DNA from 4 places in the Streptomyces griseoviridis genome. Region 3 is predicted to be linked to each of the others. Evidence: riboswitches for the same ligand, from Rfam matches in the RefSeq annotation. Region 3 holds a riboswitch; each other region holds the start of a gene.
What was found. A riboswitch is a leader RNA that binds a small molecule or an ion and turns the genes downstream of it on or off. The one in region 3 is predicted to bind cyclic di-AMP.
Positions count from the first base shown of each region.

Region 1: linked by a shared signal. The riboswitch ahead of DDJ31_RS22570 (transglycosylase SLT domain-containing protein) and the one ahead of DDJ31_RS23400 (C40 family peptidase) in region 3 are both predicted to bind cyclic di-AMP.
Region 2: linked by a shared signal. The riboswitch ahead of DDJ31_RS28235 (M23 family metallopeptidase) and the one ahead of DDJ31_RS23400 (C40 family peptidase) in region 3 are both predicted to bind cyclic di-AMP.
Region 4: linked by a shared signal. The riboswitch ahead of DDJ31_RS33420 (M23 family metallopeptidase) and the one ahead of DDJ31_RS23400 (C40 family peptidase) in region 3 are both predicted to bind cyclic di-AMP.

Region 1 is NZ_CP029078.1:5,229,189-5,236,210, forward strand. It holds gene DDJ31_RS22560 (NAD(P)-binding domain-containing protein) at 1-551, shown strand, start outside; gene DDJ31_RS22565 (HAD family hydrolase) at 770-1,576, shown strand; gene DDJ31_RS22570 (transglycosylase SLT domain-containing protein) at 1,588-2,058, opposite strand; cyclic di-AMP (ydaO/yuaA leader) riboswitch at 2,061-2,238, opposite strand; gene DDJ31_RS22575 (CocE/NonD family hydrolase) at 2,512-4,509, opposite strand; gene DDJ31_RS22580 (peptide MFS transporter) at 4,526-6,019, opposite strand; gene DDJ31_RS22585 (polyprenyl synthetase family protein) at 6,236-7,022, shown strand, end outside.
Region 2 is NZ_CP029078.1:6,515,949-6,522,970, reverse strand. It holds gene DDJ31_RS28250 (bifunctional acetate--CoA ligase family protein/GNAT family N-acetyltransferase) at 1-2,788, opposite strand, end outside; gene DDJ31_RS28245 (HPr family phosphocarrier protein) at 2,995-3,276, shown strand; gene DDJ31_RS28240 (GntR family transcriptional regulator) at 3,503-4,195, opposite strand; gene DDJ31_RS28235 (M23 family metallopeptidase) at 4,385-5,149, opposite strand; cyclic di-AMP (ydaO/yuaA leader) riboswitch at 5,162-5,324, opposite strand; gene DDJ31_RS28230 (M16 family metallopeptidase) at 5,530-6,918, opposite strand; gene DDJ31_RS28225 (M16 family metallopeptidase) at 6,915-7,022, opposite strand, start outside.
Region 3 is NZ_CP029078.1:5,399,873-5,406,894, forward strand. It holds gene DDJ31_RS23390 (hypothetical protein) at 252-605, shown strand; gene DDJ31_RS23395 (tellurite resistance/C4-dicarboxylate transporter family protein) at 583-1,602, opposite strand; gene DDJ31_RS23400 (C40 family peptidase) at 1,863-3,008, opposite strand; cyclic di-AMP (ydaO/yuaA leader) riboswitch at 3,017-3,172, opposite strand; gene pcrA (DNA helicase PcrA) at 3,442-5,931, shown strand; gene DDJ31_RS23410 (M23 family metallopeptidase) at 6,037-7,022, opposite strand, start outside.
Region 4 is NZ_CP029078.1:7,717,888-7,724,909, forward strand. It holds gene DDJ31_RS33415 (tyrosine-protein phosphatase) at 1-581, opposite strand, end outside; cyclic di-AMP (ydaO/yuaA leader) riboswitch at 1,147-1,306, shown strand; gene DDJ31_RS33420 (M23 family metallopeptidase) at 1,311-2,279, shown strand; gene DDJ31_RS33425 (SGNH/GDSL hydrolase family protein) at 2,523-3,308, shown strand; gene DDJ31_RS33430 (TetR family transcriptional regulator C-terminal domain-containing protein) at 3,327-3,932, opposite strand; gene DDJ31_RS33435 (Glu/Leu/Phe/Val dehydrogenase dimerization domain-containing protein) at 4,116-5,279, opposite strand; gene DDJ31_RS33440 (MBL fold metallo-hydrolase) at 5,600-6,832, shown strand.

The sequences.
Region 1 (7,022 bases), 170 kb from region 3:
TCGGGGCGCCGCCGTGGGAGCAGCCGAGGCTGCGCCCCGAGTCGCCGTTCGGCCGGGCCTGGTCGCTGTGGGCGCTCAGCTACCATCCGCAGCCCTACCGGTATCTGCCCGAGCGCACCCGCCACCATCTGGTGCGCAGGGTGCTCGGCCCGCTCGGCGCCTGGTGGCTGCGGGAGCGGTTCGAGGGCCGGGTGGCGGTCAGCGACGTCGAGCGGATCGTGGGCGCCGAGGCGGCGGGCGGCGGCGCGACGCTGACCGTGCGCACCCACGGCGGGGGCGTGGAGCGGCTCACCGCCGACCATGTGCTGGCCGCGACGGGCTACCGGGTGGACCTCGCCGCGATGGACTTCCTCGGCGAGGGGCTGCGCACCCGTCTCGCGGTCAGCAGGGGCGCCCCGCGGCTGGGCGCCGGGTACGTCTCCTCGGTGCCCGGCCTGTACTTCACGGGGCTGCCCGCGGCGTCGTCGTACGGTCCGGTGATGCGGTTCGTGTGCGGGACGGCGTTCGCCTCGCCGAGGCTGGCGCGGCACCTGGCGGCGGCCCACGGCTGAGCGGGCCGGGTGAGCGCCGGGGGAGCGGGCCCGGTGGGGGCGGCTCGGCCCGGCGCACGCGTCGGACGCCGAACCGCCCACCGCGAACCGCGTCCGCGGGGGCCGAAGGCGCTAAAGACACAGGGAAGTTGGCCTGATGCGGACGGGGCCGCGGTGAACCGCGTCGTCGTCCGGTTCGCCGCTGAGTCGGTGGGGCGTCCGGTCCGTATTCTCTGATCATGGCCGCACCCCTCGCATACGCACTCATCGCCACCGACCTGGACGGCACCCTCCTCAGAGGCGACGACACGCTGTCCGACCGGTCCCGCGCCGCGCTCGCCCGGGTGGCGGCCGCCGGCGCCCGGCATCTGGTCGTGACGGGCCGCCCGGCGCCCCGGGTGCGCCCGCTCCTCGACGACCTGCACAGCAGGGGGCTCGCGGTGTGCGGCCAGGGAGCGCAGGTGTACGACGCGGGCGCGGACCGGCTGCTCTGGTCGGTCACCCTGGACCGGGAGCTGGCCGAGACCGCGCTCGGCAAGATCGAGGCGGAGGTCGGCCAGGTGTACGCGGCCGTCGACCAGGACGGGGTGGACGGCCTGACCCTGATCGAGCCCGGCTACCGGATGCCGCACCCGACGCTGCCCGCGGTGCGGGTCGCGCGCCGTGCCGACCTGTGGTCCGCGCCGATCAGCAAGGTGCTGCTGCGCCATCCCGAGCTGTCCGACGACGAGTTGGCGGGGATCGCGCGGTCGGTGGTCGATTCCCTCGCCACGGTGACGATGTCGGGGCCCGGCACCGTCGAACTCCAGCCATCCGGCATCACGAAGGCGACCGGTCTTGCGCTGGCCGCCGACCACCTGGGTCTCGGCCCGGACGAGACGATCGCCTTCGGGGACATGCCGAACGACATTCCGATGTTCGAGTGGGCCGCCCACGGGGTCGCCATGGCCAACGCCCATCCCGAACTGAAGCGGGTGGCCGACGAGGTCACCTCGTCGAACGAGGACGACGGCATCGCCGTCGTCCTCGAACGAATCTTCGACTGAGTGCGGTCGGCCTAGTAGGCGCCGTACACGTTGTCGATCGAGCCGTACCTGGCCGCCGCGTAGTTGCACGCGGCCGTGATGTTGGCGACCGGGTCGTACGGGTCGTAGACGGTCCCGGAGACGTGGTACGCGGCGAAGGTCGGGTCGATCACCTGGAGCAGGCCCTTGGAGGGGATGCCCGCGGCGGCGTTCGAGTCCCAGTTGTTGATGGCGTTGGGGTTGCCGGAGGACTCGCGGATCACGTTGCGGTAGATGCCGTTGTACGTGCCGGGGATGCCCTTCTGGGCCATCACGGACAGCGAGGCGCGGATCCAGCCGTCGAGGTTGTTCGAGTAGCCGAGCGAGGTGGCGGTCGCCGTGGTCGGTTCGGCGGCCGAAGCGCTGGTGGCGCCGATGACCGGGAGGGCGAGCACGGCGGCGCCGGTGCCGAGGACGGCGAGCTTGCGGGCGAGGCGCGAGCGGCGGGGAGCGATGGCGGGCATGGCGGTTTCCTCTCCGTCGCCTGCGAGGTGAGCTGTCGGGTTCGGGCGGGAGCTGCCCGGCCGCGCCGCTGTCAGGCGGTGCGACTTCACCCCTAGCCGTCACGGGCGCTGGCCCGGTCCGGCGACTTACCTGGTTCCCCCGCTCCTGCCGTGCGTGAGTTCGTTCGGTGAATGGGTGTACGGGCGGCGGCAGGATTAGGCGTCCACCCGACAGGCCGGGAACGTATGCGAGAGCACATGTCCGGAACAAGTGCCGGATTCACACATCGGACCGGTTGACCTTGATCAGGGTGGTTTGGGGTGCTTGATCCTTTGCACTCGCCAAGGGTCAACTCCCCTTGGCGCACAAGGAGCGCCGCGCCGCGCGGGACGGAGGTCCGCGCGCGCCGCGGCGTGAGCCAACTCACTGGAATCGCCAAGTATGGCAAATCGGGCAATGACCCCAACTCGCCTTTAACCGGCTGTGCGTGGAATCCGCTTCTCCCAGGTCCGGTGGAAGAGGACCTCGTCGCCCTCCGTGCAGATCACCTCGTCGAAGGTGATGAAGTCGTTACCGTCGGCGGTGATCTCCGAACGGGTGCGGACGGCGGTGTCCCAGCCCAGCTCGGGCCGGTGCAGCCGGATCGACCAGTCGGACCGGGTGCGGGCGGAGAGCGGGTCGGCCTCCTGGACGGTGTACGTCTCCAGCGCGTCCTCGGTGAACTCCAGGCCGTCGGGGTACACGCGCGTGCCGCCGTAGCGCGGGTCGACCTCCAGCCGCCAGGTGCCCGCCGCGACGTCCCGCACGACCAGCCGCTCGGGCCGCGGCTCGTCCAGGGTGGCGGGGAAGTTCACCCCGAGCGGCGGCGCCTGCTCCGGCTCGTCGAAGGAGATCGCGGGCGACGGCGACTCCCGGCGGCGCACCGGGAGTTCGAGGTAGCTGCCCGCCGGGTCGAGGGTGAAGCCCGCCTCCGAGCCTGGCTGCGGCCAGATCCACGGCCAGTACGCGGAGGAGACGGCGAGCCGGATGCGGTGGCCGGGCGGGAAGGCGTGCCCGATGCCGTTCAGCTCGAACTCGACGTCCTCGACCGCACCGGGCGACCACGGCACCACCCGGTCCCGGCCGTGGCGCGCGGAGAGGTTCAGGACACCCCGGGTGACCAGCGTCGAGGACCCGTCGGGAGCGACGTCGCAGACCCGCGCCACCACCTGGCCGCGCGGCGCGTGCGCGGTCAGCCGCAGCCGCACCCTCGGCCGCCCCAGCACCCAGGTCTCCTCGCCCACCGCGAACTCGAAGCACGCCGAGCGGGCGTCCTCCTCGCGCTGGTCGGGCGGCAGGTCGGCGTCGTTGCCGAACGGGAAGAACCGGCCCGCGTCGACGCCCGTGTGCTGCGGCGAGCGGACCAGCGAGGGGGCGCCCTGGAGGCCGTAGGCGACGGTCGTGACGTGCGGCGAGGGCCACGACGGCTCGCCCACCCAGCGGCCCGGCAGCGTCTCGTGGACGGTCGCCGGAGCGTGCGAGTCGCTGATCCAGGAGCGCAGCAGGGGTTCGGCCATGACGCCGGTGTCGGTGTCCTTGAGCCAGTGGTCCCACCAGCGGAGGGTCTCCTGGAGGAAGCCGATGGCGGGTCCCGGGGGGAGGCCGCGGTCGGGGTACTGGTGGGACCAGGGGCCGATGAGGCCGCGCACCCGGTCGGCGGGGAGGTGTTCGGCGAGCCGCAGCACGGTGTCGCGGTAGGGGTCGTGCCAGCCGCCGACGGCGAGGACGGCGGCCTTGATCGCGCCGTAGTCCTCGCAGACGCTGCCGTGCCGCCAGTACGCGTCCCGGGTCTGGTGCGCCAGCCAGGTGTGCGAGAAGGGCTCGACGGCCGCGAGCCGCCGCAGCCAGGTCTCCCGCCAGCCGTCGCCCGCGTAGGCCGGGTCCGGCGGCCGGGAGACGAACGCGAGCATGGTCGCGGCCCACGCGTGCATGTCCACCGCGAGGACCGAACCCCCCATGTAGTGCACGTCGTTGTCATAGCGGTCGTCCGCCGAGCAGACCGTGACGACCGCCTTCAGCGCCTCGGGCGCGAGGGCCGCGATCTGGAGGGAGTTGAAGCCGCCCCAGGAGATGCCGAACATGCCGACCTTGCCGGTGCACCAGGGCTGCGCGGCCAGCCACTCGACGACCTCCACCCCGTCCGCCAGCTCCGTCGCCGAGTACTCGTCGGTGGGCAGCCCCTCGCTGTTGCCGTGCCCGCGCACGTCGACCCGGACGGAGGCGTAGCCGTGGCCCGCGTACCAGGGGTGGCGCTGGGCGTCGCGGGGCGCGGTCCAGTCGGTCAGCCGGTACGGCAGGTACTCCAGGAGCGCCGGCACCGGCTCGTCGGTCAGCGGGCGCCACACGCGCGCGTACAGCAGGGTCCCGTCGGACAGCGGGATGCGCACGTCCTCGTGGGTCGTCTCGAAGGGGAAGGAGGTACGGATGTGCAGGCTCATGGCGGTGACCTCAGTGAACGGGGTGCATGGTGCGGCGCAGCCACGGCGCGGCGGCGATCACGGCGAGGCCCGCGGCCACCGCGATCGCGCCGTTGACGCCGAAGTAGGCCGGTTTGGAGACGTGGTCGTAGTACTTGACCGTCTGGGCCTGGATGCCGTTGGCGAGGGCGAGCGACAGGAACCAGAGGGACATGGTCTGGCTGGAGAAGGCGGCCGGGGCCAGCTTGGTGGTGGCCGACATGCCGGAGGTCTCCAGCAGGATGTCGCCGAGCCCCAGCAGCAGGTAGGAGCCCACGATCCACCAGACGGACATCAGGTAGTCGTCCCCGGAGTGGCCGGAGGTGGGCAGCACCATCAGCAGGAACGACAGACCGCCGAGGACGACGCCGATGGCGATCTTGTTGGAGGCGTGCGGCTGCCGCGGTCCCATCCGCACCCACACGGCGGCGACCAGCGGCGCGAGCCCGACCTCGAAGGCGCCGAGCGCGGACGCGTACCAGCTGGCCGGGAAGTGGAAGCCGAAGATGGTCGTCTCGGCGTTCGTGGAGGCCAGCAGGATCATCGTCGAGTAGGCCTGGAAGAGGATGAAGTTGAAGACCGTCGAGGCGAGGAAGAGCACCACGTAGGGGCGCAGCCGGCCGCGCTCCTCGGCCGTCACCCGCGGGCTCCTGAACATCACCGCGAAGTAGACGACGGGCGCGATCACCGACAGGACGGTGAGCACGTCGACGAACCGGCCGATGGTGAGCCACCCGGCGAGCGCGAGGAACGTGGCGACGACGGCCACGGCCACCGCGCCGACGATGATCATCCGTACCGCCCGGCGCAGCGCGTCGGGGGCCAGCGCGAACTCCGCGGAGTGCTTCCGCCCGGCCAGGTGGCGGCGGCCCGCCACGTACTGGACCAGCCCGAACGTCATGCCGACGGCGGCGGCCGAGAAGCCCCAGTGCCAGCCCTGGTGGTCGCCGAGCCAGCCGGTGATCAGCGGTCCCGCGAAGGCGCCGATGTTGATCGCCATGTAGTAGAGCGCGAACCCGGCGTCCCGGCGCTCGTCGTCGGTGCGGTACAGCTTGCCGACCATGGTGGCGACGTTCGGTTTGAGCAGCCCGGTGCCGGCGCTGATCAGGCCGAGGCCCACCCAGGTCATGGCGGCCGTGGGCACCGCCATCGCGTAGTGTCCGCAGGCGATCAGAATGCCGCCCCACAGCACCGCGCGGTAGGAGCCGAGGATGCGGTCGGCGAGCCAGCCGCCCGCCACCGACACCAGATAGACGAGGGTGCCGTAGGCGGCCGAGACGGAGGCCGCGGTGCCGGGCGACATGCCGAGGCCGTCGTGGGCGACGGAGTCGGCGAAGTACAGGACGAGGATGGCCTGCATACCGAGGAACGAGAACCGCTCCCAGACCTCGAGACCGGAGAGCGTCAGCAGCCCCCTGGGCTGCCCGAAGAAGGCGTGGTCGTCCTCGGGCGGGGGTTTGCTGTCCGGCTGGATATCACCGTCAATATGCGACACGCTGCATTACTTCCATCAAAGTCGCTGAATAGTCATCCATATCAAGTGATCAAAAACATACCGGTCGTGATCCCATACCGCCCGTGGTGGACCGGTGGGCGGCATGGGTGATCGAAAGGTGACCGGATACGCTGACTTGAGTGACGTCAGCGACCTATCGACAAACCGTGTAGCCGCCAGTGGACACCAGCAGACAGGAGACCCCTCGTGACCGTCGTCGGGCCGTTCGGGCTGAGCGTGCGGGACCAGGCTCTGGAAGCCGACGTCCAGGCCGGATTGACGGCTGTCGAGGAGGGATTGCTCGAAGCCACCAAGAGTGAGGTCCCCTTCATCACCGAGGCCGCCCAGCACCTGGTGCGCGCCGGCGGAAAGCGGTTCCGGCCACTCCTCGTCATGCTCGCCGCCCAGTTCGGCGACCGCCACGCGCCCGGCATCGTGCCGTCCGCCGTGGTCGTGGAGCTGACCCACCTCGCCACGCTGTACCACGACGACGTCATGGACGAGGCCACCGTGCGGCGCGGCGTCGACAGCGCCAACACCCGCTGGGGCAACTCGGTCGCGGTCCTGACCGGCGACTTCCTCTTCGCGCGCGCGTCACACATCCTGGCCGACCTCGGCCCCGAGGCGGTACGGGTGCAGGCCGAGGCGTTCGAACGCCTGGTCACCGGCCAGATCCTGGAGACCGCGGGCCCGCAGGACGGCCGCGACCCGGTCGACCACTACCTGGACGTGCTCGGCGGCAAGACCGGCTCCCTGGTCGCCGTCGCCTGCCGGTTCGGCGCGATGATGTCCGGCGCCGACGACACGGTCGTCGACGTCCTCACCCAGTACGGGGAACGGCTCGGCATCGCCTTCCAGCTCGCCGACGACGTCCTCGACATCGCCTCCGACTCCCGCGAGTCCGGCAAGACCCCGGGCACCGACCTGCGCGAGGGCATCCCGACGCTGCCCGTGCTGCGGCTGCGCGAGCGGGCGGCCAGGCTCGGCCTGGCCG
Region 2 (7,022 bases), 1.1 Mb from region 3:
GGGCAGGCGGCGGTGCGAGCCGGACCGAGGCGCCCAGCACGGTGAGCGCGTGCGGGGCGACGACCACGGGTTCCAGGGTGACGGCGACGATCTCGGGGTGGTCGTGGACGAGCCGGGAGACCCGCAGGAGCAGTTCCTCCAGGGCGGGTGTGTCGACGGGCGTCGAGCCGCGCCAGCCGAACAGCAGCGGGGCCGTGCGGATCGAGCGGATCAGGGAGGCGGCCTCCCGGTCGGTCACCGGGACCAGGCGGTGGGCGGTGTCGCCGAGGAGCTGGGAGGCGGCTCCGGAGAGGCCGAAGGAGAGGACGGCGCCCGCGGCCGGGTCGATGACGGCCCGCACCACGGTGTCCACGCCGCGGGGCGCCATCGCCTGCACGACCGGCCGCAGCTCCTCAGGCTTCCCGAACAGCCCGCACAACTCGGCGTAGGCCCGGCGCAGTTGCTCCTCGTCGGTGAGGTCGAGCCGGACGCCGCCCAGGTCGGCGCGGTGGCGCAGATGGGGTGCGGTGGCCTTGAGGGCGACGGGGTAGCCGAGGGCGGCGGCGGCCCTGGCGGCGTCGTCCGGGGTGAAGGCGGGGGTGGCGGAGCGGACGGCGATGCCGTAGCGGCCGAGCAGTTCGCGGGTCTCCTCGGTGCCGAGGGTGAGGCCCTGGCCGCGGGCGAGCAGCCGGTCGATCAGGCGGGCGGCGCCCTTCTCGTCGATGTCGTCGTGCTCGGGGACCTTGCCGGGCTCGGCGGTGTCGCGCCGCCACTGGGCGTACTTCACGGCTTCGGCGAGGGCGCGGACGGCGCGTTCGGCGGCCGGGAAGGCGGGGATGAGGCGGGGGACGGTCTCGGCGGGCGGCTGCGGGGCGGGGGCGGGCGGCGGGAGCTGCTGGGAGGGGCGCAGCCTGCGGGCGCCCGGGGCCCTCGGGTCGGGCGCGGGGGCGGTGCTGGCGGCGGCGGAGAGCGCCTCGGCGAGGCCGCCGAGTTCGACGTGGACGACGAGGACGGGCTTGCCGGGGACCCGCGCGGCGGCGGACCGCAGGGCCTCGGCCAGTTCGGCGTCGGCGACCGGGACCTCGCCGATCGCCGGGATCGCGGTGACGATCACGGCGTCGCAGGAGTCGTCGTCGAGGGCGCGCAGCAGGGCGGCGTGGAAGTCGGCGGCGCTCGCGGCGGTGGTCAGGTCGAGGGGGCGGGCGGGGCGCAGCCCCTCGGAGAGGCAGGCGTCGTAGGTGAGCAGTCCGAGGGACTCGGAGTTGCCGAGGATGGCGACCCGGGGGCCGGGCGGCAGGGGCTGGCGGGCGAGCAGCAGGCCGGTGTCGACGAGTTCGGTGATGGTGTCGACCCGGATCACGCCGGCCTGGCGGAGGAGTTCGGTGACGGTGGCGGGCGGGAGCCGGGTGGCGCGCACGGCGTGGCCCTGGGGCGCGGAGCCCGCGCTCTGCACGACGACGAGGGGTTTGGCGGCGGCGGTGCGGCGGGCGAGGCGGGTGAACTTGCGGGCGTTGCCGATGGACTCCAGGTACATGAGGACGACGTCGGTGTCGGGGTCGTCGTACCAGTACTGGAGGACGTCGTTGCCCGAGACGTCCGCGCGGTTGCCTGCGGAGACGAAGGTGGAGACGCCGGTGTCGCCGGTGACGCCGCCGCCGCGCCGGTGCAGCCGGGAGAGGAGGGCGATGCCGATGGCGCCCGACTGGGCGAACAGGCCGATCCGTCCCGGGCGGGGCATCTCGGGGGCGAGCGAGGCGTTGAGGCGTACGTCGGCGGCGGTGTTGATGAGGCCGAAGGCGTTGGGTCCGACGATGCGCATGCCGTAGGTGCGGGCGCGGCGGACCAGGGCGCGCTGGCGCTCGCGCCCTTCGGAGCCGCTCTCGGCGTATCCGGCGGAGACGACGACCACGCCCTGCACGCCGTGCTCGCCGCACTCGGTGACGACGTCGGGGACCCGGTCGGCGGGGACGGCGACGACGGCGAGGTCCACGGGGTCCTCGATGTCGCGCACGGAGCGGTGCGCGGGGACGCCGTCGAGGTCCGTCAGGTCTGCGGGGAAGCCGCTGTTCACGGCGTGCAGCCGGCCGGTGTAGCCGGCTTCCCTGATGTTGTCGAGGAGGGCGCGGCCCACTCCCCCGGGGGTGCGGCCCACGCCGATGACGGCGACCGAGCCGGGCTTCAGCAGCCGTCGTACGGAGCGGCCCTCGGCGCGCTGTTCCCTGGCGCGCTGGACGTCGAGCGAGCGGTCGGTGGGTTCGAGGTCGAACTCCAGGCGGACGACGCCGTCCTCGAAGCTGCGCTTCTGGGTGTAGCCGGCGTCCGTGAACACCTTGATCATCTTGGTGTTGGCGGGCAGCACCTCGGCGGCGAAGCGGCGGATGCCGCGCTCGCGGGCGACGGCGGCGATGTGCTCCAGGAGGGCGGAGGCGACGCCGCGCCCCTGGTGGGCGTCCTGGACGAGGAAGGCGACCTCGGCCTCGTCCGAGGGCGCGGTGGCGGCCATGCCGTCGGCGTCGATGCGGTCGTAGCGTACGGTGGCGATGAACTCGCCGCCGACCGTGGCCGCGAGTCCCACCCGGTCCACGAAGTCGTGGTGCGTGAAGCGGTGGACGTCCTTGGCGGACAGGCGAGGGTAGGGCGCGAAGAAGCGGTAGTACTTCGACTCGTCCGAGACCTGCTCGTAGAAGCTGACCAGGCGATCGGCGTCGTCGACGGTGATCGGTCTGACGCGCGCGGTACCGCCGTCGCGCAGCACCACGTCGGCCTCCCAGTGAGCGGGGTACTCGTGCCGGTCCGACGCGGTCTGCATGGGCCCCAGCGTACGGCTCGCCTCCGACAGTGGGGGTGCGGCGCCTGCCGGGGACCGCGGCGGGCCGCTCCGGGGGCGGACAGGACGGACGGCGGGCCGAGGCCGCGGCCCGGCGACCGGCTCCTGAGGGACGTGTGTCCGCTCCGGGGTCGCTCACGTGTGGGAAACTGGTCTAGACAACCCTGAGATATGAAGGGCAGCATCACATGGCTGAGCGCCGCGTCAACGTCGGCTGGGCCGAGGGCCTCCACGCCCGTCCCGCCTCCCTCTTCGTCCGAGCCGCCACGGCCACCGGCGTCCCGGTGACGATCGCCAAGGCCGACGGCAACCCCGTCAATGCCGCGTCCATGCTGGCCGTCCTGGGCCTGGGCGCCCAGGGGGGCGAGGAGATCGTCCTGGCCTCCGACGCCGAGGGCGCGGACGCCGCTCTCGACCGGCTGGCGAAGCTGGTCGCCGAGGGCCTGGAGGAGCTGCCGGAGACGGTCTGAGCAGCCGCGCGAAACGCCGGAGCCGCGTCCGCCCTTCCCGGGTGGCGCGGCTTCGCCGTTTCTCCGCTCGGCGCGCGCCGGTGGTATTGCGGTGTTCGGGGCGCACACCGGCGTTCTCGATTCCGGGCACGCCCGTGACGCGCCGTCGAGAATTCCCGCGGGCGCGAATTCGGGCAGCCGAATTACCCGTCCACCGAATTACTCTTCTTTGTATACGGTGCCCGTGTTAATGCCGGAGGCCCGACATGTTTACGGGATGTTGCGAGTTCCTCACACGGTCGGCGCGCTCCTGGGTGCCGAAGCGCAGCCGGTGGGCCGCGGTCGAGCGCTCGGTGTGCCCGGCCGTGATCGAGCGGGCCCGCTCGGCGTCGCCACGGGTCACGGCGTCCACGATCGCGCCGTGCTCAGCCCAGGACTCCACCGGGCTGAGCGGCGCGTCCACGGCGTACATCCAGGCGATCTTGTGCCGCAGCTGGGTCAGCACGGAGGCCAGCGCGGGGCTGCCCGCGGCCTGGGCGAGGGTCTCGTGGAACCATCCCCCCAGGGAGCGCAGATCCTCGCTGTTGCCCCTCCTGGCCCGCTCCTGGCCCAGCCTGACCAGGCCGCGCAACACCTTGAGGTGGGCCTCCGTGCGGCGCTGCGCGGCCCGGGAGGCGCCCAGCGGCTCCAGGAGCATGCGCATCTCCAGGAGGTCGGCGGCCTCCTGCTCGGTCGGTTCGGCCACGCACGCGCCCGCGTGCCTGCGGGTGACGACGAACCCCTCGGCCTCCAGGGTGCGCAGCGCCTCGCGCACCGGGACCCGGGAGACGCCGTAGCGGCGGGCGAGCAGTTCCTCGGTGAGCCGGCCGCCGCGCTCGTAGACACCGGCGACGATGTCGTCCCGGATGGCCGTGCACACCGAGTGCGCCGGAATACGCATGACCGACCTCCGCCTTAATGCCCGTGAAACGTCGCCGATTGACGCGTGTTCCGTGACTCTATTGCAATGAGCGGGAATTTCCGATGGGGGGCCGGAATCCATGGATATTTTTTGGACAGCAGGGTGCCGGAAACGACGAAAACCCCGGCTCGTCCGAGCCGGGGCTTCTCACGGTCCTGCGGTGCGTCCTCAGATGTTCACGTCGTGTGCCCGGAGGTAGGCGACCGGGTCCAGGTCGGAGCCGTACTCCGCGGTGGTCCTGGCCTCGAAGTGCAGATGCGCCCCGGTGACGTTGCCGGTGTCGCCCGAGAGGCCGATCTGCTGCCCGGGGGTGACGGTCTGGCCCACCGAGACGCCGATCGACGACAGGTGCCCGTACTGCGTGTACGTGCCGTCGGCCATCTTGAGGACGATCTGGTTGCCGTAGGCGCCGCCCCAGCCGGTCTCGACGACGGTGCCGGAGCCGACCGCGTGCACGGAGGTGCCGGTCGAGGCGTGGAAGTCGACACCGGTGTGGCTGCCCGACGACCACAGGGAGCTGCCCGCCTGGTAGCTCGTGGAGACGTAGGAGCCGCTGATCGGCAGCACGAAGGTGTTGAGGCGCTTGCGCTCGGCCTCACGGGCGGCGCGCTGCCGGTCGGCCCGCTCCCGCTCGGCCTTCTCCTGGGCCAGCTTGCGCGCGGCCTCCTGGGCGGCCTGCTTGCGGGCGGCCACCTCGGCGGCCTGCTGCTGCGCGGCGGCCTGGGCGTCGATCTGGTCGGCCACGGTGTCGCCGAGGGAGATGACGGGGGTCAGTCCGGTCTGCTCGACCGCGTTCTCCGCCGCCATCGCCGGCGCGGCCAGGGTGCCGACCACTCCGGTGGTGGCGAGGGCCGCGACACCCGCGGCGCGGGCGGTGCCGCGCTGCATCCGGCTGGGCCGGCGGTGCTTCCCTACGGCGTGACTGAACGCCATGTGGTGGGTGTTCCTTTCCTTCCCTCTCGCCTACCGGGTTAGCTGACGGGTTCGGAGCAGGAAGGTCTCCTACGGGCCCCCACGACGGGCATGGGCGTCCGATTCACCCCAGGGACACAGGTGGGTCCCCGGCTCCCCTGGCTCGCGCCGTACGGGGACTCGGCGATGACTGCCCGGTGCCGCGGATGCGGCGCGGTGGCTGACGAACAGTCGGGGAGACCGTAGACGGGCCCACTTTCGATCCTCAAACAGATCACTGTTTTTGTTGCGCATCCCACAGGGCAGACAGGCAGCCTCTCCCCCAATTCGGACACGAAAGGGCCCCGATGACGTCTCCGTCACCGGGGCCCCGGCACGCGCGCGCGTGCGCGCCGCGCCCGCTACTCGGCCGCGACGACGCTCACTTCGCCGATGCCGAGCGCCGCGACGGACTCCTCGATCGCGGCGGCGTCACCGACCAGGACCGTCACCAGCCGGTCGACCGGGAACGCGTTGACGACCGCCGCGGTCGCCTCCACGGTGCCGGTGGCCGCCAACTGCCGGTACAGGGTGGCCTGGTGGTCGTCGGGCAGATGCTGCTCGACCTGGTCGGCCAGCGTGCCCGCGACGGCCGCCGCGGTCTCGTACTTGAGCGGCGCGACACCGACCAGGAACTGCACGGCGGCGTCCCGCTCGGCGTCCGTCAGCCCCTCGGCGGCGACCCCGCGCAGCACCTTCCAGAGGTCGTCGAGAGCCGGCCCCGTGTTCGGCGTGTCGACCGAGCCGCTGATGGCGAGCATCGCGACCCCGGTGCCGTCCGCCGACGACCGCAGCACCTGGCTGAACGCCCGCACTCCGTAGGTGTAGCCCTTCTCCTCGCGCAGGACGCGGTCGAGACGGGACGTGAGGGTGCCGCCGAGGCAGTAGGTGCCGACCACCTGGGGTGCCCACACCCGGTCGTGCCGGTCGGCGCCCAGACGCCCGATGAGCAGCTGCGTCTGGACGGCTCCGGGCCGGTCGACGATGACGACGCGCCCCCGGTCGTCCGCGGTCACCGGCGGCATCCGCCTCGGCTCGCCCGCGGCGCCCGTCCAGGCGCCCAGGGTGTCGGCGAGCAGGGCGTCGAGGTCGATGCCGGTGAGGTCGCCGACGACCACCGCGGTGGCGGTCGCCGGGCGGACGTTGCGCTCGTAGAAGGCGCGGACGGCCGCCGAGTCGATGGCGCGGACCGTCTCCTCGGTGCCCTGCCGGGGCCTGGACATCCGGGAGTCGGCCGGGAACAGCTCCTTGGCCAGCTCCTTGGCGGCGCGCCGGGACGGGTTCGCCGTCTCGTGCGGGATCTCGTCGAGCCGGTTGTCGACCAGCCGCTCGATCTCGCTGTCGGCGAAGGCGGGCGCCCGCAGCGCGTCGGCGAGCAGCCCGAGCGCCCTGGAGAGCCGGGAGGCGGGCACCTCGAGGGCGATCCGGACCCCGGGGTGGTCGGCGTGCGCGTCCAACGTGGCGCCGCAGCGCTCCAGTTCGGCCGCGAACTCCTCGGCGGAGTGCTTGTCGGTGCCCTCGGAGAACGCCCGCGCCATGATCGTGGCGACGCCTTCGAGCGCGGCCGGCTCGGCGTCCAGGGGCGCGTCGAGGGAGATCTCGACGGCGACGACCTGCTGGCCGGGGCGGTGGCAGCGCAGCACCGTCAGGCCGTTGGCGAGGGTGCCGCGCTCGGGTGCGGGGAACGCCCAGACCTTGGGTTCGCCGCCCTGCGGCTGGGGGTGGAATTCCATCGTCGCGAGCTCGGTCACCGGGCCGCCTCCTCGGTCTCGTCGGTCGCCGCGGCCGCGGCCTCGTCGGCGTCGTCCCCGGTCGGTTCGGTGGGCTCGTAGACCAGGACGGCGCGATTGCGCGG
Region 3 (7,022 bases):
AACTGAAAGAAGGAGTTCGAGAGAGGACCGGAACTGACCGGGTCGCGGAGGCGAGACGGGCCGGTTCGCGTGGTGCGCTGACCGAACGGACCATTCCGGTTCGCGAGACGGTGACAGAGTGCTATGCAACGCATATATGCGTGACCGGGTGGCCGACGTCAGGCGGGCGGGGATAGGCCCCGGGGGGCGTGCGCCGAGGGGGCCCAGGGGCGGTGTCCCGGCCGTGCGAGGGCCTGATTAGGCTCCGGACCATGGACGTACTCATCCATCTCTTCGTCGCCCTGCACATCGTCGGCATCGCCGCGCTGCTCGGCGGCTTCCTCACCCAGCTGAAGGCGATGGGCCGCGGCGACGCCCGCTTCGTCCCCGCCATGCTGCACGGCGCGCTGACCATGCTGGTCACCGGAGCGGTCCTGGTCGGCCTCAACCAGGCCGACGACCACCCCGTCAACAACATCAAGATCGGCCTGAAGCTGGCCCTGCTGGTCGTCGTCCTCGGCCTGGTCTATGTCAAGCGCGACGACGAGAAGGTCGACAGGAACCTCTTCGGCCTGGTCGGCCTGTTCACCACCGCCAACATCTTCATCGCCGTTCTCTGGACCTGACCCCGCCCCGGTCACCCGCGCGGGAACGCACCGCGCCCACCAGGACCGTCAGCCACGCCGCCACCGCGACCCACACCAGCACCCGCCCGAGGTCCCCGAGCCACGGGACGCCGACCGCCGTCGCGACGTCCAGCGCGGCCACCGCCGTCATCGCCAGCGGGAACACCGTCGACCAGCGGAGCACGTCGTAGCGCGGCCTGGGGCGCACGGCCTCCGCGACGGCGAGCACCACGAACCAGGCGAGGCACAGCACCAGCAGCGCCACCGTGACCGCCCGCAGGACGCCGTGGTCGTCGTCGTTCCACAGGTACAGGCGACCGCCGTCCGCGATGAGCAGGCGCGCACCGGCCAGTGCCGAGACGGCGAGCGCGCCGCCCGCCACCCACTGGTCGCCCGCGCCCTCCAGCAGCTGCCGCCGGTCGAAACCGGCCAGCGCGAAGCCGTAGAGGACCAGGCCGAGCCAGAACAGCACGAGCGCCGCGTGCGCGAGCCAGGCCGCCGGCACCGCGCGGGCGAGGGTGGCGCCCAGCACGGCCAGCGTCTCCGTCGCCACGGACCCCAGGAACACCGCGCCCGGCATCCCGCGCCGCCGCCAGTGCCGTACGACGCCGACGAGCAGCACCGGCCAGCAGGCCGCCGCCAGCGCCAGCAGGACCTCGGCGAGGCGGTGCCGTCCCAGGCCGGAGAGGCGGGTGCCGAGGACGGCGGTGGCCGCCACGGCCGTCAGCGCGCCCGGCGTCCCCGCCTCCGCCGTCCACCGCGCGCGCTCCCGCGCCGGCCGTACGGCGAACCCCGCCGCGAGCGCCACCCACGCCCCGCAGGTGAGCGCCAGCGCGATCCACGACAGCACCGCGTGACCGGTCAGCTGAAGCCCCACCGAGATCATCCCGGTCGCCAGCACCGCCGCCCCGGCCTCCGGCGGACGCCGCGCCCACCAGGCGCGCGGGGAGAGTGGACCGACGGGGGCACCGGACACGGGACCGTGGGGGGCGGACATGCGCCGATGCTAAGGAGCCCGGGGCACGGCGACGGTGGGGCGCGCACGCGGGGGTACGGAAATACGCGCGGGCGCAGGGCAGCGGCCCGCACGCCCGGCGCCGGGCGGCACGTGACGAGCGGAACGCGCGGAGAGGGGGCGGCACGCGCGCGTACCGCTCTCCTCCTCGGTACGGGGGCGGCACGCGCGCGTAGCCGCTCCCTCTCCGCGCGGGGCGGCACGCGCGCGTACCGCCCCGCCCCCGTGCCCGTACCGTCCGGTCAGGCCGGGCGGACCACGCTGTGGATCGCCGACTCGCCGTCGTAGTAGAGGGACTCCTCGCGCACGTAGGCGCCCGGCTTCGGCGCGTGGATCATCATGCCGTCGCCGATGTAGATGCCCACATGGGTGACGTCGTCGTAGAAGAAGACCAGGTCACCGGGTTGCGCGGCGGCGAGGGAGACCGTGGTGCCGGCGTTCACCTGGTCGTAGGTGGTGCGCGGGAGGCTGACTCCCGCGGCCTTCCACGCGGCCTGGGTGAGACCGGAGCAGTCGTAGGAGTCGGGGCCCGTCGCGCCCCACACGTACGGCTTGCCGATCTGCGCGCGGGCGAACGCCAGCGTCTTCTGGGCCTTCGTGGAGTACGCGCCCGACGACGACGAGGGCGCCGACGACGAGGAAGCCGACGTGTCCGGCTGCCGCTGGGCCGCCTTCTCCGCCGCCGCCTGCCGCTTCGCCAGCTCGGCCGCCTCCTCGGCGGCCTTCTCCCGCTTCTCCTTCTCGATCGCCGCCAGCCGCGCCTTCTCCTCGGCGGTCAGCCTCGAGAGCACCGCGCGCGCGTCGGACAGTTTCCGCTGCACGGTGGCCTTCGCCGTGTGCAGGTCGCTCTGCGTCTCGGTGAGCGTCTGAAGACCCTGGGCGGCCTCCCGCCGCTTCTTCATGGTCGCCGACTGCTCGGTGACGTAGTCGTCGACCGCGCCCTTCTGCCGCGTGGTCAGACGGCTCATCAGCTGCGTCTGGTCGAAGTAGTCCTGCGGCGAGTCGGCGAGCAGGAACGTCGCCGTGTCCGGCGCGGAGGCGCCCGTGCGGTACTGCGCGGCGGCGAAGGAACCCAGCTCCTCGCGCGCCTCGTTGAGCTTCTGGGTGCGCCGGGCCACGTCGTCGAGGAGGGTGTCGACGCGCTTGCGCTGCTTGCCCGTCCGCTCCTTGGCCGCGTTGTACTTCTCCGTCGCCGACTCCGCCTGCCGGTACAGGGCGTCGACCTTCTTCTCGACCTCCTCCAGGCTCGGAGCGCCGTCGGCGGCGGGCGTGGCGTCGGCCGACTGGGACAGCAGGGCCACCGAGGTGAGGGCGGCCGTGGCGAGAGCGGGGGTGCGGATTCCTGCTACGCGCGTTCCGGCGGGACGCGACTTGCGGTGCGACGCCAAGAGTGGCGACTCCTTCCGATCTCCGCCTACCGAGTTAGCTGTCGGGTTCGGGCGGGTGGTGAGGAAGGGTTGCCCTACGGATCCTGCCCCCAGGGGGCTGCGGACCGATTCACCCCGGGATCGGTGGGTCCCCGGCTCCGGTCGCGCGGCGGCGCCCCGGACTCGGCGGAGGCCGCGCGGCCCGGCGACGTTCGCCGGTGGGGGTCGTGCGGCCTGCCGGGAACGGTAGCCAACTCGTGTGCCCCCTGTGAAGGTTGATGGCCGATATGCCCGATACATTTTCGTGACCTGGCGAGGCTCCCCGATCCGCCGTCGCCGCACGTGAGGGGCCGGTCGCGGACGGTCGCGGAGGGCGTCCGCACCGCCGCCCGCACCCGGGATCTTCTCAGGGCGGCGGCGGGCTGTCAGTGGGGCGGCCTAGACTCGGAGAGCGATGAGCAGCCTCTTTGACGACAGCTTCCTGGCGAACCTCCAGACCCCCCGCGGGCACGACGAGGAACCCCCGCCACCGCCCGAGGACGAGCACGCTCCGGAGTCGATCCCGGACGACCTGTTCGCCGGGAAGTTCGACGTGCCCCCGGAACGGGACGCCCACTACCGCGACGGCGCCCCCCGCCCGGTGCTCGACCCGGCGGCCCTGGTCGACGGGCTGAACGAGAACCAGCGGGAGGCCGTCGTGCACGCCGGCACCCCCCTGCTCATCGTGGCCGGCGCGGGATCGGGCAAGACCAGGGTGCTCACCCACCGCATCGCCTACCTGCTGGCCGCGCGGAACGCGCACCCCGGCCAGATCCTCGCCATCACCTTCACCAACAAGGCCGCGGGCGAGATGAAGGAGCGCGTCGAGCAGCTCGTCGGCCCCCGCGCGAACGCCATGTGGGTGATGACGTTCCACAGCGCGTGCGTGCGCATCCTGCGCCGCGAGAGCAAGAAACTCGGCTTCACGTCGTCGTTCTCGATCTACGACGCCGCCGACTCCAAGCGCCTGATGGCGCTGGTCTGCCGCGATCTCGACCTCGACCCCAAGCGCTACCCGCCGAAGTCCTTCAGCGCCAAGATCTCCAACCTGAAGAACGAGCTGATCGACGAGGAGGACTTCGCGGCCCAGGCCGCCGACGGCTTCGAGAAGACCCTCGCCCAGGCCTACGCGATGTACCAGTCGCGGCTGCGCGAGGCCAACGCCCTCGACTTCGACGACCTGATCATGACGACGGTCAACCTGCTGCGCGCCTTCCCCGACGTCGCCGAGCACTACCGCCGCCGCTTCCGGCACGTCCTGGTCGACGAGTACCAGGACACCAACCACGCCCAGTACGCGCTGGTGCGCGAGCTGGTCGGCAGCTCCGAGCACCCGGTGGACGTCCCGCCCGCCGAGCACGACCTGCCGCCCGCCGAGCTGTGCGTCGTCGGTGACGCCGACCAGTCGATCTACGCCTTCCGGGGCGCGACGATCCGCAACATCCTCCAGTTCGAGGAGGACTACCCGGACGCGACGACGATCCTCCTGGAGCAGAACTACCGCTCCACCCAGACGATCCTGTCCGCGGCCAACGCCGTCATCGAGCGCAACGAGTCCCGCCGCCCCAAGAACCTGTGGACCAACGCGGGCGCGGGCGCCCGCATCACCGGCTACGTCGCCGACACCGAGCACGACGAGGCGCAGTTCGTCGCCGAGGAGATAGACCGCCTCACCGACGCGGGCGACGCCAAGGCCGGCGACGTCGCCGTCTTCTACCGCACGAACGCCCAGTCCCGGGTCTTCGAAGAGATCTTCATCCGCGTCGGCCTGCCCTACAAGGTCGTCGGCGGCGTGCGCTTCTACGAGCGCAAGGAGGTCAGGGACGTCCTCGCCTACCTGCGGGTGCTGGCCAACCCGGAGGACTCCGTCCCGCTGCGCCGCATCCTGAACGTGCCCAAGCGCGGCATCGGCGACCGCGCCGAGGCGATGATCGACGCCCTCGCCCAGCGCGAGAAGATCAGCTTCCCGCAGGCGCTGCGCCGGGTGGACGAGGCGTACGGCATGGCGGCCCGCTCCACCAACGCCGTCAAGCGGTTCAACACGCTGATGGAGGACCTGCGGACGATCGTCGACTCCGGTGCCGGGCCCGCCACGGTCCTTGAGGCGATCCTCGAACGCACCGGCTACCTCGCCGAGTTGCAGGCCTCCACCGACCCGCAGGACGAGACCCGCATCGAGAACCTCCAGGAACTCGCCGCCGTCGCCCTGGAGTTCGAGCAGGAGACCGGCGACACCGAGAGCGAGACGCCCGCCGGGCTCGCCGCCTTCCTCGAACGGGTCGCGCTGGTCGCCGACTCCGACCAGATCCCCGACGAGGACGACGGCTCCGGAGTCATCACCCTGATGACCCTGCACACCGCGAAGGGCCTCGAATTCCCGGTGGTGTTCCTCACCGGCATGGAGGACGGCGTCTTCCCGCACATGCGCGCCCTCGGCCAGACCAAGGAGCTGGAGGAGGAGCGGCGGCTCGCCTACGTCGGCATCACCCGCGCGCGGGAACGGCTGTATCTGACGCGCTCCTCGCTGCGCAGCGCGTGGGGGCAGCCGTCGTACAACCCGCCCTCCCGGTTCCTCGAGGAGATCCCGCCCCAGCACGTCGACTGGAAGCGCACCGGCGCCACCGCGCCCGCGTCCTCAGGACCGGTGTCGGGGGTGGCGGGCTCCCTGTCGTCGTCCCGGTCCCGTTCCTCGGCGTCGGGTGCGTCCGGGTTCGCCACCCGCAGGACGTCGGAGAAGCCGGTGGTCACGCTGGCCGTCGGCGACCGGGTGACCCACGACCAGTTCGGGCTCGGCACGGTGGTGGGGGTCAAGGGCACGGGCGCCAACACGGAGGCGACGGTCGACTTCGGGGACCCCAAGCCGAAGCGGCTGCTGCTGCGGTACGCGCCGGTCGAGAAGCTCTGACCGGCGCGAGACCCGGGCGGGTTGGGGACGGGGTCCCCACCGGCCGGAGGACGCGGACGGCTCCGCCTCGACGCGGGTGGGCCGTCCGGTCCGCGCGGGCGGGAGTTACGTCGGGTCGATGCCGTGGCTGCGCAGCCACGGGAGCGGGTCGATGGCCGAGCCGCCCGCGGGCCTGACCTCGAAGTGCAGGTGCGGTCCCGTCGAGTTGCCCGAGTTCCCCGAGTACGCGATCGGGTCGCCGGCCTTGACCGGCGTACCGGAGGCGACCCGGTAGGTGGAGAGGTGGCAGTACCACGTCTCCGTGCCGTCCTTCGCGGTCACGATCATCATGTTGCCGTAGGCGCTGTTCCACTGCGTCCGCGCGACGCCGTCGGTCGCGGCCATCACGGTGGTGCCGTACGAGACCGGGAAGTCGATGCCGGTGTGCACCGACATCCAGTTGATGCCGGCCTGGCCGAAGTAGGCGCTGAGCCCGCGCTGGGCCACCGGGAGCGCGTACTTGGGGCGCAGCCGCTCCTTGCGGGCGGCCTCCGCGATGGCCTTCTTCTTCTCGGCGACCTGCTCGGCCTTGAGGTCGATGCGCTCCTGGGTGCGGCTCGCCCGGTCGGCGAAGTCGTCGGCACCGGCGGAGAGGCTCTGCAACTGGGTGTCCAGCTTGATGTTGGCGGTCGACGGCTGCACCGGCTGCGCGTCCGACGCCGACGCGGAGGTCGCCGCCTCGCCTTCGCCGGTCAGCGTGCCCACCGACGCGGCGGCGATGCCCGCGACCCCCATCACGCACGCCGACGGCACGGCGATCGTCAGCAGCGCGGACCGCTTGGGCGGCGGCCTGCGGCGCGAGCGCGACGCGGCACGCCCGGCGGCGCGTGCGGCCGGGACGATCTCCTCCTGGTCGTCCAGGAGCGGCGCGAAGGCGGGGAGTTCACCGGTGGCGGTCAGCCCCTCGTCGTCATGCGCGGCGGGCCGGTCGTAGTCGGCCTCGTCGAACCCGGTCTCGCTGTGACCGGCCTGGTCGTAACCGGTCTGGTCGTAACCGGTCTGGCCGTGGTGCGGTTCGTCGTCGTAGCCGGACGATCCGTGACCCGGTCCGT
Region 4 (7,022 bases), 2.3 Mb from region 3:
CGGTGCTTCGCGTTCGACTCCAGGTAGTCGCGGACGATCGCCTCGCGCTCCACCCCGAGGGCGAGCAGCGTCACGGCTATGGACAGGCCCGCGCGGTCCTTGCCCGCCGCGCAGTGCATCAGCGCGGGCACGCTGTCGTCGGCGAGCGAGCGCAGTACGCGCGCGTGCTCCTCAGTGCGGTCCCTGATGATCGAGCGGTACGAGGCGATCATGCGCTGCGCGCCCTTGCCTTCGCCCAGGATCAGGCGAAGCTGCGCCAGGTCGCCGTCGCGGACCATCCGCCAGAACTCGGCGCCGTCGGCCGGGTCGGAGAGCGGCAGGTTCACGTTGCGCACGCCGGGCAGCTCGACGTCCGGGCCTTCGAGGCGCTGGTCGGCCTCGTTGCGGAAGTCGAAGACGGTGTGCAGGCCGAGGCTCGCGAGGAAGGCCGTGTCCTCGGCCGTCGCGTGCGCGAGGTGGCCGCTGCGGTACAGCACGCCGTGCCGCACCCGCCGGCCGTCCGTGGTGGGCAGTCCGCCCACGTCACGGAAGTTCCGTACCTGGGACAGCTCGGGCTCGGTCGACGGGATCTGCTGCGTCAAGGGGGCTCCCTCCCACTCGGCTCCGCCGGCGCGGCTCGATGGAATGGCCGGCGGGCCGATCCCGACGATACGACATACATACCGGCGTGCCATGAGTTGTCCGCAGGCGGTGCTCCACCGCCCGCCGTCGCTCGATGACGGCGTCGAGTGATCGCGTCTGTCGGGACATCGGGGCAACCTGCGGGGGCCCGGTGCCGGAGAGCCCGGCGCGAAGATCGCCCGGCTCTGTCGTATCTGAACCTTCTGTCCGCATTGCTCGTCTGGTTTGCGCTTCGGTCGGTTTCCTCACAACTCGCTCTGGAATGTGAGGGAGTGGAGAAGTGTCACGTGAGGAGCGTCATATTCGTGACCGTGCGTGGCTCATCATGTCCACGTAATTCGTGGGGTCCTCGCGGGAGTTAGGAAAAGAAGCGGCGGAATTTCTGCACACAGGGTCACGGTGAATTCAGGTAAAGGATCAAGGGAAACGGGACAGCGGGGAACCACGGCTTGTCCGTTCGCGTCTTCGTCGCTTACGTTCGCCACCAATCCGGACGGACGCCTAATCCTGCCGCCGACCGGAATCCCGGACCATTCACCCGTACTCGGCAGGAGCGGGGGACCCACAGGTACAACCGCCTGTTCCGGTCTCCGGAACGGCTCGGGGTAAAGCCGCGTCGCACGACGCGGCCGGGCATCTCCAGTCCGCACCCGACAGCTCACCTCGCAGGCGCCGGAGAGGAATTCGTCATGCCCGCGAAGGGTAAGCACCGCCGTCCGAAGGCCCTGCGCCTCACTCGTTCGATAGCCGTCGCCGGAACGGGTGGCGCCGCTCTCGCCCTCCCGCTCATGGGAGCCGCAGGCGCCCACGCCGCGACTCCGCAGTCCGTTTCCCAGTCGGTCTCCGAAAAGGCCGTCGCCTCCGCTCCGGCCGCCGGTGCGAAGTCGGCGACCGCGGAGAAGTCGTCCGCCACCACCCGGACCTATTCCGTGCGGGTCGGTGACTATCTCTCGAAGATCGCCGACGAGCAGAAGGTCAGCGGCGGCTGGCAGCGGCTCTACTCCGACAACCGGCAGGCGGTGGGCGGCGATCCGTCGCTGATCCACCCGGGACTCAAGCTCACGATCGGCGCGAAGGCGGCGACGACGGCCGACCAGTCGTCGAACAAGTCGTCGGACGCGCCGTCCTCCGCCGGTTCCTCGGACGCGGCGGGCTCGACGGGCTCCACCGGTTCGACCGGTTCCTCCAGTGCGTCGACCGCGCAGTCCTCCTCGGGCTCCTCGGACTCATCCGCCGCCACCGTTTCCACCGGCTTCACCCTCCCGGTCTCCGGTGCCTCCGTCGGCACCAGCTACCGCGCCTCCGGTTCCATGTGGTCGAGCGGCTACCACACCGGCGTCGACTTCGTGGTGCCGACCGGCACCGCCCTGAAGGCCGTGGGCGCGGGCAGCGTCGTCTCCGCCGGCTGGGGCGGCGCGTACGGCAACCAGGTCGTCATCCAGCTCGCCGACGGCCGCTACGCCCAGTACGCGCACCTCTCGCAGCTCTCCGTGTCGACGGGCCAGAGCGTGACCGCCGGACAGCAGATCGGCCTCTCCGGTGCCACCGGCAACGTGACCGGGCCGCACCTGCACTTCGAGATCCGCACCACGCCCGACTACGGCTCCGACGTGGACCCGCTCGCCTACCTCCGGGCCAAGGGCGTCACCGTCGGCTGACCCCGCCCCCCGTACGCGCCGAAGGCCGGACCCCGATCCCCGGGTCCGGCCTTCGGTGCGTGTGCCGCCATACGACGATTGCCGCCTCAACAGCCCTGCCCCACCTGTTATTCCTGGCTTGGGCAACACTTTAGGCGTGGCTTATCTCACCGTTCGTCAACCCTTTCCTACGGTCGCGTAGGACACATTCGAAGGTGTTCCATGGCGGGCGTGACAGACGATTCGAGGAGTGACGGCAGAACAGTGATCGGGTCGTACGTCGCGGTGGGGGACAGCTTCACCGAAGGCGTCGGCGATCCCGGCCCCGACGGAGCCTTCGTCGGCTGGGCGGACCGGTTCGCGGTCCTGCTCGCCGACCGGCGCCCCGAGGGCGATTTCACGTACGCGAACCTCGCCGTGCGAGGCAAGCTGCTCGACCAGGTGGTCGAGGACCAGCTTCCCAAGGCCGTCGAACTGGCCCCGGACCTGGTCTCCTTCTGCGCGGGCGGCAACGACATCATCCGGCCGGGCACCGACCCCGACGAGGTCGCGGAGCGGTTCGAGCGGGCCGTCGTCCGGCTCACCGAGGTGTGCGGCACCGTCATGGTGACCACCGGCTTCGACACCAGGGACGTCCCCGTGCTCAAGCGTCTGCGCGGGAAGATCGCCACCTACAACGGGCATGTGCGGGCCATCGCCGACCGGTACGGGTGCCCGGTGCTCGACCTGTGGTCGCTGCGGACCGTCCAGGACCGCCGCGCCTGGGACTCCGACCGGCTGCACCTGTCGGCCGACGGCCACACCCGGGTCGCGCTGCGGGCCGGACAGGTGCTCGGCCTCGACGTACCGGCCGACCCCGACCAGGCGTGGCCGCCGCTGCCGCCGCGCGGGACCCTCTCGGTCCGACGCGACGACGTGCACTGGGCCCGCGAGTACCTGGTGCCGTGGATCGGACGGCGGCTGCGGGGCGAGTCGTCGGGGGACCATGTGACGGCCAAGGGCGCGCTCTCCCCGGACGACATCAAGAGCCGGATCGCCCCGGTGGCCTGAGTGGCGGGGGCGTTCGGTTCACCCCTGCGCGGGCGGCTGCTCCAGTTCGCGGGTGAGGGCCGCGTCCGCCCAGCGCTGCGCCTGGGCGCGGGAGATCCCGCCCGGGTACGACGTCAGCTGCACGGCGAGGCCGTCGAGGAACGCGGTCAGCCGCAGCGCGGTGGCGGACGGGTCGGGACAGCGGAACTCGCCCGCCCGCACGCCCTCCTCGATCACCTCCGTGATGGCCGCCTTCCACCGCCGGTCCAGGTCCCGGGTCACCCGCTGGAGGGCCGGGTCGCGCAACGACGCCGCCCAGCCTTCGATCCACAGGCGCCAGCCCTTGGCCTGGCCGGTCGGCGCGTACCAGCGCACCGCGGAGCGCAGCCGGCGCAGCGCCGTCGTACGGCGGCCGAGCAGCGTGCGCAGATGGACCAGGTCGTCCTCGGCCGCGTGCGCGAACGCCGCCGCGACCAGGCGTTCCTTCGTGGAGAAGTGATAGAGCACCAGCGCGTTGCTCACACCGAGCGCCGAGGCGACGTCGGCGATCCGTACCGCCGCCACACCCCGCGCCTCGATCTGCTCGACGGCGGCCCGCAGCAACTCCGTACGCCGTTCCGCCACGCTCAACCGCACCCGTGCCACGCGGTCAGAGTATGCCGTTGTCGAATGCCGGGGCCGTGCGAGGTCGGTTCCCGGCCACCCTCCACCGACCGGACCCGGACCGGGACCGGCACCCGCGTCGACACCGGCCGCCGTCCGTCCTCGTCGGCCGCTGTCCTCCCGTGCCCGTGCCCGCGTCCGTGTCCCTGTCTGCGCCGGGTGTCCTCACCGGTACCAGCCGAAACGTTCCGCTATCACCGGCAACCGGTCCGCGACGAGGGCGTGGGCCGCGGCGCGCGGGGTGGTGCCGTCCGTCTCGGCGCGGGTCAGGGTCCGGTCGACCAGGGTCCGCATCGCGCGGCGGGTGTACGCGAACGCCTGCTCCGCGTCCGGGCCGATGTCGCCGAACAGGGTCCACCACCACCAGGCGTTGGTGCCGGAGTTGACCACCACGTCGGGCAGCACCGTCACCCCGCGCGCGGCCAGCGCCTCCTCCGCCTCCGGCAGCACGGGCATGTTGGCCGCCTCCACGATCCAGCGGGCCGTGACCGCCTCCTGGTTCGCCGCGTCGATCGCGTACGACACCGCGGCCGGAACCAGCACCTCCGCCTCGGCCGAGAGCCAGGCGTCGCCGGGCAGTTCGGCGTCGGAGGGGCGCAGCGCCGCCCGGTCGACGGTGCCGTACGCGTCGCGCGCCGCGAGCAGCGCCTCGACGTCCAGGCCGTCCGGGTTGGCGATCGTCCCCTTCACATCGGCGACGGCGACCACGGCGAGCCCGGCGCGGGAGAGGAAGCGGGCCGTCGCCCCGCCCATCGTGCCGAGCCCCTGCACCGCGACCCGGGCCTCCCGGTACGGCAGCTGGGCCCGGTCGAGGGCGGCGAGCGCCGACTCGGCGACCCCGCAGCCCCCGACCAGTTCGTCGAGGCCGATGCCGTCCACCTCGACGGCGAAGGCGTCCGCGAGCCGCCGTCGGGCGGCCGTCTCGTCGTCCAGGAGCGGGTACACGGCCTGGATCGACGAGACGAGTCCGGCCTCGGCCGCCGCGCGGTCCACCAGGTCCTGGGTGAGCCCGAGGTCCTCGCCCGTGGTCCAGACGTTCTCGACGGTCGGCCGCACGGCCCGCAGGAACCGCACCAGGACGCCGTACGCGGCGGGGTCGCGCGGGTCGCAGTCGATGCCGCCCTTCGCGCCGCCGAGCGGGATGTAGCGGCCCTGCGGGTCGTAGTGCAGCGCCTCCTTCATGGTCATGCCGCGGGCGAGCCCGATCACCTCGTCCAGGGTGCAGCCCGCCCGCATCCGCAGCCCGCCGCTGGCCACCCCGCGCACCAGCCGGTCGACGACCAGGAACCCCTGGCGGCCCGTGACGTGGTCGGTCCAGGTGATCGACATCAGGGGAGCGGGCGCGCAGGCGCTCGCGGAGGGCGTCGAAGGGGCGGTCACGGGGGCTCCTCGCTCGCGGTGGGCGGGGGGACCGGCCGACCGACGGTTACTGAATCGTCGGTCAGTATCAGAAGAGGGATCGCCCGCTGTCAACGGCGGTGGGCGCTCCCCGCGGGGCGGGCGCCCGTACGCGGGGCGTTCGACCGTCGTCACGCTCCGCCGTATCTTTGGGCTTTCCTTGGAAACCGCCCTGACAGCACCCGGCCGCCGGGTGGTGTCAGCGGGGGCGACCATAATGGAATGCCTCACCGACTCTCCATGGAGGTACCGTGTCCGGTTTCCGTTCCCTGAGCTCCGGGCTCAGCTCGCTGCAGCCCGCGGCCTTCGGCGCGGACCCGAGCGGCGAGCGGATGGCCCGCATCCGCAGATCACCGCACTTCAAGGACGGTGTCTTCCAGAACCCCGGAGGCACCGCGCGGACCCGGCCCTCCGGTTCGGCCAAGAGCCTGGCCAAGGTCTACATCGACAAGGAGACCCGGGCCCGCCGCGCACCCCAGGGCACCGTGCCGGTGCACGCCACCACGCTCGCCGACATCGCCGCGCCGCCCGCCGACGGGCTGCGGCTGACCTGGATGGGCCACTCCAGCGTGCTCGCCGAGATCGACGGGCAGCGGGTGCTGTTCGACCCGGTGTGGGGCGAGCGCTGCTCGCCGTTCCCGTTCGCCGGGCCCAAGCGGCTGCACCCGGTCCCGCTGCCGCTGGCCGCGCTCGGCCCGGTCGACGTCGTCGTGATCTCGCACGATCACTACGACCACCTCGACATGCCCACGATCAAGGCGCTGGCCGGCACGGACACGCTGTTCGCGGTCCCGCTCGGGGTCGGCGCCCACCTGGAGCACTGGGGTGTCTCCGCCGACCGGCTGCGCGAGCTGGACTGGCACGAGGCGACCCGGGTCGGCGACCTCACCCTGACCGCCACCCCGGCCCGGCACTTCTGCGGCCGCGGCCTGCGCAACACCCAGCACACCCTGTGGGCGTCCTGGGCCGTGGCCGGGCCCGAGCACCGGGTGTACCACAGCGGTGACACCGGGTACTTCGAGGGCTTCAAGGACATCGGCGCCGCGCACGGCCCGTTCGACGCGACGATGATCCAGATCGGCGCGTACAGCGACTTCTGGCCCGACATCCACATGACGCCCGAGGAGGGCATGCGGGCCCACCTGGACCTCCAGGGCGGCGAGCCGCGCGGTGTGATGCTGCCGATCCACTGGGGCACCTTCAACCTGGCCCCGCACCCGTGGGCCGAGCCCGGCGAGGGCACCCTCGCGGCGGCCCGCGCCACCGGCTCGCGCGTCGCGCTGCCCCACCCGGGCCAGCCCTTCGAGCCCACCTCCGAGACGGTCCCCGCCGACCCGTGGTGGCGCGGCGTCGCCCTGGCCCCCGCGGGCGGCTGGCCGGAGTCGGGCGCCGGGACGCCCGACGCGCTGACGGACACGGTGAGTGACGTCCAGGGGAAGAATTCCACGGGCACCGGAGAGCCCGAAACGGTCCAGGCGGGCTGACGACCGGACAGAAAACGGCAACCGGCGAGCGCCGGGTGAGGGCCGGGGAGCAGTCGCTCCCCGGCCCTCACGCATGTCCACAGACCGCTTCTGAGCAGCTCTGATCGATCCGATGCCGGAACCATCCGCTCGCGCGTCCGAAGTATCGATCGGCCGTACGACAGCTCATACCAGAGGGGGATGCTCGCGG